2 regions of the Rossellomorea sp. FS2 genome follow, and region 2 is predicted to be linked to the other one. Evidence: riboswitches for the same ligand, from Rfam matches in the RefSeq annotation. Region 2 holds a riboswitch; the other holds the start of a gene.

Region 1 (4,537 bases), on a different contig from region 2:
TTTTAAAAAGGAATGGAATCAAGGTTTGGTCGGAAGAGGATGCTGTGAATGAATTTGTGTGAATTTTCCATCGTTCTGCTAAACACCTGTGATGATTAGCCGATGAATAATAGTAATGGCACATACAGACGCGGAACAGTTTCAACGGAACATGTCCTGGGTATTGTATGGAAAGATAAGTAGAGAGAGAACAGTCCTTCGACTGCAATACAATCACAAAGGGGCAAGAGAATCGAATGAGCGATGTAACAGGTCAAACCTTCTTACCTGAAGCGGAGTTGAAGTCACTCCTGCAACAAGGGGATGTCGAAGAAGGGAAACAACTGGACGTACTACTGGCCATGGTGGAGCATATCGGGACACCGGATCCCGTACTCCGAGACAAATTGATTTACACCACCTTTTACCGATTGATCATTGAGGAAGACAGACTCCATACCGAAGTCCTGAAGGATCTCCTCGACCTTTCCATGGATCATCTTCTTATGAAGGGGATCGGTGAGGAAGGGACGGATTCCGTCTTCACGCGCGCCTTCACGACCCTCCTCATGGCACTCGTCCTTGGACGGGACAAAGAGGCCGATTTCTTATCAGAGGATAAGATCCAGGAAGCAGCCGATATCACGGTGGAGTACCTGGAGCAGGAACAGGACGTGCGCGGCTTCGTCGAGGAAAAGGGATGGGCACACAGCGTCGCCCACGCAGCCGATATGGTGGATGAGCTCGTGCTGAACCCGAAAGTGGATCAGGATATGTTCCCGGTCCTGCTGAAAGCACTATGGGAAAAGGTGTTGGTGTCACACCATGCCTATATCCATGATGAAGATGAACGGCTCGTCGTCCCGATCCTCCAGATGATCTGGCAGGGGATGGACGAGAGGGAAGTCATAACGCTGGTGGAAAAACTTCCGGAAATGCTTGAGAAGCAGAAAGCCGAACTTGAGGAAGAGGCCTACTGGACCCTGTTTTTCAATGTGAAGACCTTCTCAAAAACCTTCTATATGAAACTGGAAGTCTACCCGACCCTTTCAAAGCTGAGGGATGCGATCGACCGGGTCCTGAAAGAACTCAACTGAATAGTGCAATGCTCTTATGAAGAGAGGCGGAGGGACTGGCCCCATGAAGCCTCGGCAACCGGATCCACGGTGCCAAATCCAGCAGACAGTGCGTCTGAACGATAAGAGGCTGATGAAAGAGGCCTCTTGGAGAGGTCTTTTTTTATGAAGAGAAGGAGGAAGAGCATGACGAGACAAGAGATGTATACAGAACTTGAAGGAAACTTTGAAGAAACACGAAGCTGGAGGAGGCATCTCCACGAAAATCCGGAGCTATCCTTCCAGGAAACCGAAACCGCCCGCTTCATCGAAGGGAAGCTGCGTGAGTTCGGCCTTGAGGTGAAGACCGGTATCGGCGGCAACGGCATCACCGGTACCCTCCGCGGGGCGAAGCCGGGTAAGACGATCGCCTTCCGGGCCGACTTCGATGCCTTGCCGATCACGGATGAAAAAGATGCACCGTACAAATCCAAGAATCCCGGGGTGATGCACGCATGTGGCCATGACGGGCATACGTCCGCCCTGTTGTCTGTTGCCAAGGTGCTGAGTCAATATGGACAAGCCCTCAACGGCACACTCATCTTCCTCTTCCAGCCGGCAGAAGAAACCCCGCCGGGCGGAGCCAAATTCATGGTTGAAGAAGGCGTGCTTGAAGGAGTGGACCACGTATTCGGAGCCCATCTTGCATCGGATTTGCCACTCGGGTCTTACGGCGTCGGAGAAGGCTTCCGCATGGCAGCCGTCGATAAGTTCGCCATTCACATCAATGGCCTCGGAGGTCACGGCGCAAGGCCGCACACGACGATCGATCCACTCGTGATCGGCACGACCGTCGTCAACGCCCTCCAGCAGATCGTGAGCAGGAAGGTCGATCCCCTGAAATCCGCCGTCGTCACCATCGGCATCTTCAAAGCCGGCACCGCCTTCAACGTCATCCCCGACAACGTCACCATCGAAGGCACAGTGCGTACGTTCGAAGGCGAAGTGCGCGACCAGGTCCAGGAAGAGATCCATTCGATTGTCGCCGGCATCACATCCGGATTCAAGGCGACGCACAGCATCGACTATCTGCGTGGCTACCCGGCCCTCTATAACCATCCGGAGGAAACGGAAATTGCCCGTCGCCTCTTCGCTGATCTTGGACCTGTGGCCGAGTCAGAGCCGACCATGGGCGCTGAAGACTTCGCCTATTACCTTCAGGAAAAGCCTGGTACCTTCTTCCGAGTCGGATCCCGGACGGATGACCTGGCAACCCAGTACTCCCATCACCACCCGCGCTTCGACATCGACGAACGCGCACTCGTTCACACGGGCAAAGCCTTCATCAAACTGGCCGAGCACTACGTTTTTTAACTTAACAGTAGAATAGGAGATACATAGATGACAACCTACAAAATCACGATGATGGACGCCTACGCCATCGAATCGCTCCGCGAAAAAGGCATCACCAACGAGGTACTGCTTGCGGCCGCAGCAAGTGGAGATACAACGCGACTGTTGGAAGCCGATCCAGAAGGGAACTTCGATGCTTTGCTTAAACTCGCCGAGGATCGGGACGCGCTGGAAAGCATCCTGAATGATGGCTACCAGATCAAATTCGTCACCTACAACGGCCTTCGTAACCTTCTTCGCATGAAATTCCGCAAGCCGTTTACCGACTTGGACAACGGGATTGAAGGGCTGCACCTCAGCGTGGAAGAGCTGATTCAGCTGAAGAAGCTGCTCTCAAGCAACTGGGTGCTGAAGGCGGAAGAAGTGGATGATGGGTATGTGGCCAGAGTGACGTATATCGAATAGGTGCATGGTGACGGTTCCGGTGCTTCATTTTTTTATGAAGCGGCCGGGGCTTTTTTTGTTTGGAAGATGGGTGGCGGTTTGTGGTGTGTTGGACAGGGGGCAGGCGCGGGAGTTGGTAATAAACGTCGAGAGTCGGGAGTAACGTTCCAGAGTTGAATGTAAAAAGCTAGAGTTGAAAATAAAAAAATCTGTCCAAAAAAAGTTGGAAGTAAAATCTCGAAAGTTGATAATAAATTTCTTAAAGTTGATAGAAAAAGTTTAAAAGTCGGTAGAAAATGGTGGTGGAATGATATAATTGGATATATAAGGAATTAAAAAATGAAGAAAGTATGCCATTTCATCCTGTTTTCCCGAAAATGTGACCACACAAGACCCGTCCAGAACCAAAACCACCTAACATGAAGGGATTTTGACCATGAAAAAGGTATGAAAGCCATAGTAAAGACGATCCCCCTAGCTATAAACGTTGGAATCGTCTAAAAAATATTTAGTGAAAAATATAAAATTATTATAGTAATTACTTAACAAATAATCCTTTTACTTTATCTTTTAATGTCATTGGAGTAGGTTGCTCAAAGACTTTTATTGAAAGCCTACCGATGATATTAGTTAATTCATTTTCAAATTCAATTGTATTGTCATCTGTTTTAGTGTAAGCGTGGATGTACTCATGCACGAGAGTACCTGAAAAAGATTCCAGGCTCTTAAGTTGGCTTCGTTTAATAATTATCCTTTTACTAGATGGTTCCCATAATCCTAAGGCGTCCCCTCCTGTGTACTGATCCGGTCTCATGGTTTCGGATATGACAACTTCCTTAACAGGACTTTTGCGTGTTGAAAACCAACTCTCAATAATTTCTTTGTGTTTAAGAATTTCTCTTTCTTTACTTGTTAATTGTTTATAAGGAATAATCTTGAATTCAAATTGTTCATTCCATTCTTGAGCATAAACTTCAAGGTTCCTAAATTGTTCCCCTTTTAAGTCTGTAGTGGTTTGGAGTTTTTCTGCAAGAGTATCAGGTACAGTAATGATTTTTAAACCCTCATCTTTAGCGTATTTTAAGTATTTGCCTCCATCCAATAAATCATAGGCTGTTAGGAATAAAACTTTTTCCTGACTATTAAGTATTTTGCAAGCGTGTAATTGGACATCAATCCACTGTAACTCATCATGAGCATTTCCACTTTGAATAGTTTGGAGATCATCTACTAATCTCTTTGCAAACTTATTGCTTTTACACTCGAGCAAAATTGACTTTAGGCGATCTGAATACGCGTTTCTCCCAACATTTGTTCGCTCACGATTTAAAGATTGTCTAAGTTTTTTTGTGGTAGATGTAATGTTATAAGAAAAAAGGAAATTATCTTCTTCTGCCACACAAATGCCATTTACGTATATTCTAGAACGTTCTTGTTTATTTTCTACTAGCTGGCCGTATTTTGTTTCTTCTAGGACTTTTTCTCCTGAGTAAAGTAAGAAAAAATCTTTAGCATCTTTTATGTCTTGATCGGATAACCCCTTAAATGCAAAATCAGTTCCCACCATATCATGGTGAGATGGTTCACTTACAATAGCGTGAAGTGTGATTACATCTTTGAAATCTCCTTTAATGTGTTTTTCAATTGTTATATCACAGAATTTGGATTGAATAAGAACTTCAATATTTCTTCTATCAAATGTGGCT
Region 2 (4,537 bases):
CATTTTTATTTCGGCGGTCTTCTTTTTTTACGGCACTTTCATGCCAGACGATATCAGACATGATTTCTCCTCCTTACTGTGATTCTTCCTTCTTCAACCCGTCGATGAGCACCTTGATGACTTCCGGTCTCGAGAAGGTGCTTGGAGGGACTTCCCCTGCCCTCAGCATGCCGCGCACCTTCGTTCCCGACAGAATGACCCGGTCCTCTTTTCCGTGGGGGCACGTTTTGGTCGTTGCCATGCCTTCACATTTCTGACAGTAGAAGCTGTGCTCGAATTTTAATGGAACGATGCCGATCTCCCTTTCCGAAAATTGTTCAAAAATCTTCTGTGCATCATAGGTTCCGTAATAGTCCCCGACCCCGGCATGATCACGTCCCACAATGAAGTGGGTGCATCCATAGTTCTTCCTTACAAGCGCGTGGAAGATGGCTTCTCGAGGTCCTGCATACCGCATGGCTGCCGGGAATACCCCCAGGAACACCCGGTCCGTAGGATAATAGTTTTTGAGAAGGACTTCATAGCTTTCCATCCTGATCGATGCCGAGATATCATCCGACTTCGTTTCTCCGACGAGGGGATTAAGGAATAAGGCATCCACTGTTTCAAGTGCCGTCTTCTGGATATACTCATGAGCCCGATGAACCGGGTTCCGGGTCTGGAATCCGACGATTGTCTCCCACCCTTTTTCCTTGAAAGCCGCCCTCGTCTCCACAGGATCGAATGAGTAGGCTTCAAATGGTTTATTCAAACGCTTATGTAGGGTGATTTTCCCTCCCACATAGATGGGGCCACGGTGGAAAAGCTTTTTGACTCCGGGATGCTCTAGGTCTGTGGTTCCGTAAACGAGCAGCGCCTCTTTTTCTTTATCCGGTGTGTAGATTTCCTGGATTTCGATCGAACCGTATGTGGTTCCGTCATACACCAGCCGGCTTTTCTTCCCGACCGTTAAGCGATCGGCGATCTCCTGTTCCACCGGGAGGGTGATCGGGATGCTCCAGACGGTTCCGTCGGCCAATCTCAGGTTCTCGACAACGCTCTTATAGTCGGCTTCTTGCAGGAACCCCGTGATGGGGCTGTAACCTCCTATCGCGATTAACTCGAGATCACTCAACGAGATCTCATCGAGGGGAATCTCCGTTTCAATGGTCTCAACTTCTTCCTCCGGTGCATATGATTGTACAAGTGTTCCTCCATGCGGTTCTAAACTCATCATGACTCCTCCTTCAATTGATTCAAATTCCTCCGCCATCTTCATGAACGGCCCGTTTTTCTTTCCGGATTGCTTTCATCAAGGATAATGCCCCTATCGTCGCAATCATGACCGAAACGGGGATGATGATGGAATAAATGTCATAGTCGACCAAAAGCTTTACAAGGAAATACGAAATACTCAATGACACAAGTGGTGAGACGATCCAGATCTTCACGATCTTTTTCACGATATCGCTCTGGATGACTTCCCTCCCGTTCCTGGCGGTGCCAAGTCCGATAATGGAAGAAGACGTCACCTGGACCAGGGGTACGGGAAGCCCGAAGATCGAACTTGTGATCACCAGACCGGCCCCTACACTAGAAATGAGGATCCCCTCTGGCTTGGTGAACCGGGTGATCTTCTTGCCGTTCGTTTCCACTACTTTAGCACCTAATAAAAGTGCCCCTATTGCGACAAACGCTCCTCCCACCCAAACGGCCGGACCCGCTTTCAGCATGCCGGCCCCAACCAGGGGACCGACGGCATTGGCCACATTGTTCATGCCCGCAGAAAAGGCCTCCAGGAAGCCCGCGAGAATCAAAACGTACCCGATCCATGTATGATTGAATGTCCACCCCCGCTTTTCGAGCCCATATAGCCCTTTAGCAAGCAACCATGTAAGAATGAACGCCGTAAACGGGACAATCACCCAAAACAACATGATGGTCAGCAGGGATTTAATGAATAGAACCTGATACGCTACCCCTACTCCCACCACAGCCCCGACCGTCACCTCACTTGTCGAAAGCGGGATTCCCATCAGATTGGCAATGAAAAGGGAACAAGTAGCGGATAAAAGAATGATGATCACTAACTTGGACGTCAGGATGGTTGATGGAATGATTCCCGACCCGATGGTTTTGACTACCTCACCACCTCCGAGGACTGCACCGGCAAGGACCCCGATGGAGCAGATGACAAGGGCTACTTTCATTTTCTTGATGGCACCCGATCCGTAAGCCACCCCCATTGTGGCAGCCGCGCCGCTTGCCCCGATATTCATGGCAAAGAATAAACTGATGATGATGGCGATGATTTCCAGCATGTCTACCCTCCTAGTGTAGCCCGCATTCCGTCTTGCCTTTGCCTGTCCATCTGCCTGATCTCAAATCATTCATATCATAAGCAGGGGATGTACAATGGGAGCACCCGATGCTCGGGTAGCCTTGATCATGCAACACATTATATGGAAGGGAGTGTTTATGGACATATCTCCATACATCCTTCCATGTCCAATGGATCAACGGACAGATCTTGATGGAACTGAACTTGTCATCTTTATTGATGAACTGTGTATCCTTCCGCGTCGGGGACTGCTCGCGCCTGAGCCCTGAAATCCAGGCATCCCCGCCTGAAAGCACCTCCTTCAACGGATCGAGCTTCCTGATCTGACAGCACTGATTCGGCTGCTTTTCCCATAACCGATCCCCAAATTGTGCTGCTTGTTCCTCGAGGGATAGCGCAGGTTTTTTCATCTCAATCTGAAGGGAAGGATACTTTTCTTCCACTTTTTTGATTGTCTCGTACGTTTCCTTGAAGTGGACATCGGTATCCAGGAAGACGATGTTTGCACTGGGATTCACCTTAGAGATGAGATCGATCAGGACCATTCCCTCGATCCCGAAGCTGCACGCGTACATAATCCTGTCACCATAATGCCCATATGCCCATTCCAAGACGTTCAGGGCCCCTTTGTAGGTGGGATCAACCCCGAAGTCCTGATCATGTTCTTTCCAATTTTCGTATGTCAACACGTTGATCACCGCTTTCCTCATGCCCAAAAGAAAAAGACATTCATGCGCAGTCAAATAAAACCTGCGGATGAATGCCTCTAGTTTTTCTAGTCAGCATGATTATTTGATTCGTACTTTTTCATTCCGTTCTAATTGAATGACTTTACCGTTTTGCACCACGATCGTAATGGAACCGAAGTCCATGTTTTCAAGCATGGAATTGATCGTATCCATCCATCCCGCCGCATTTTCCTGCTTATCCTTCTTGTTCATCGACTTCCCCCCGTTTTCAACATCTGGGTCCATGGAAAAACAGCCCCCCATTTCGGAAAGCTGTTCAGGTATCGAACCTTATCTTCCAAAATGAGTCCCATTTTGCTGGAGTTAGCACCTTACATTATGTAGGTTGCCGGGTTTCATCGGGCCAGTTCCCTCCACCACTCTGGATAAGTTATATTCATTTGAATAACTAAAATAATAACAGATAATTGAGATAAGTCAATCCGACTTTTTTTATAGGAATAATGAATTTGAACTATTTTTCACAATCTCATTTCCTCCAGGCCCTTAACACAAGGTATTCAGAGAAATTCGATTCAACCACCATTTTTTATTTGTGGGCCTATCCGAATTCTTGATTCCATTCATCCAGACAATAGTAGGCTGTGTCCGCAAACAAAAAAATCGTGATCAGGCAGCCACGATTTTCATACTTGGATAATTGATTAGGAAACCGGCCCGCCGGAAATGTACAGGATCTGACCGTTCACGTATGATGAGCGTTCATCTGCAAAAAAGGCAACGGCGTTGGCGATATCTTCCGGCTGACCGCTTCGCCTGGCCGGTATTTGATTGATACTCATGCTGACCAATTCGTCAAACGGAACACCCATACGCTCGGCGGTCTGGCGCGTCATATCGGTCTCAATGAATCCTGGTGCCACGGCGTTTGCGGTGATCCCGTAAGGACCGAGCTCGATGGCAAGCGTCTTCGTCAACCCCTGAAGGCCGGCTTTGGCAGTGGAATAATTCGCCTGTCCACGGTTCCCCAATGCAGATGTGGAGGATACATTGATGATCCTCCCGTACTTTTGCTGCACCATGAAGGTTTGGACCTCCCTCGTCATGAGGAACGCTCCTTTCAGATGGACGTCCATGACCGTATCCCAATCCCCATCGGACATTTTATAAAGAAGATTGTCCCTGATCACGCCTGCATTGTTCACGAGGATGTCAATCCGTCCGAAGCGTCCAACAATTTCCGCCACGGCTCCCTTTACATCATCCGGTTCGGAAATATCCGTGACTCTCAGAAGTGGTTCACCCTTTCGTGCGTCTTCCCCCATCAATCGAAGGGCTGAGTCATTCGTGTCCAGTACTGCAACCTGATATCCTTCCTGTGCAAGCCTTTCCACAACAGCCTTTCCGATTCCTTTAGCTCCACCGGTGACGATGGCTACCCTTTTTATATTGGTCACGTTCTGCTCACTCCTTTTGTGAATGGTTGTTCATTCAGTGGGCTGCACCCGACTGCAACCACTCTACGTAT

The links. A riboswitch is a leader RNA that binds a small molecule or an ion and turns the genes downstream of it on or off. The one in region 2 is predicted to bind S-adenosylmethionine.
Region 1: it holds a riboswitch for S-adenosylmethionine, as region 2 does, so the genes downstream of both, ACNA6I_RS14800 (M20 metallopeptidase family protein) here and ACNA6I_RS05225 (DUF2292 domain-containing protein) in region 2, are expected to answer to the same signal.

What each region holds. Positions count from the first base shown of each region.
Region 1 covers NZ_JBLRVS010000004.1:729,722-734,258, reverse strand. The annotation lists gene ACNA6I_RS14810 (DUF523 domain-containing protein) at 1-62, shown strand, start outside; gene ACNA6I_RS14805 (DUF2785 domain-containing protein) at 237-1,076, shown strand; SAM riboswitch class I at 1,088-1,184, shown strand; gene ACNA6I_RS14800 (M20 metallopeptidase family protein) at 1,242-2,408, shown strand; gene ACNA6I_RS14795 (hypothetical protein) at 2,436-2,852, shown strand; gene ACNA6I_RS14790 (ATP-binding protein) at 3,370-4,537, opposite strand, start outside.
Region 2 covers NZ_JBLRVS010000001.1:974,565-979,101, reverse strand. The annotation lists gene cysC (adenylyl-sulfate kinase) at 1-64, opposite strand, end outside; gene sat (sulfate adenylyltransferase) at 74-1,213, opposite strand; gene ACNA6I_RS05235 (inorganic phosphate transporter) at 1,236-2,297, opposite strand; gene ACNA6I_RS05230 (phosphoadenylyl-sulfate reductase) at 2,311-3,009, opposite strand; gene ACNA6I_RS05225 (DUF2292 domain-containing protein) at 3,109-3,222, opposite strand; SAM riboswitch class I at 3,337-3,441, opposite strand; gene fabG (3-oxoacyl-ACP reductase FabG) at 3,714-4,466, opposite strand.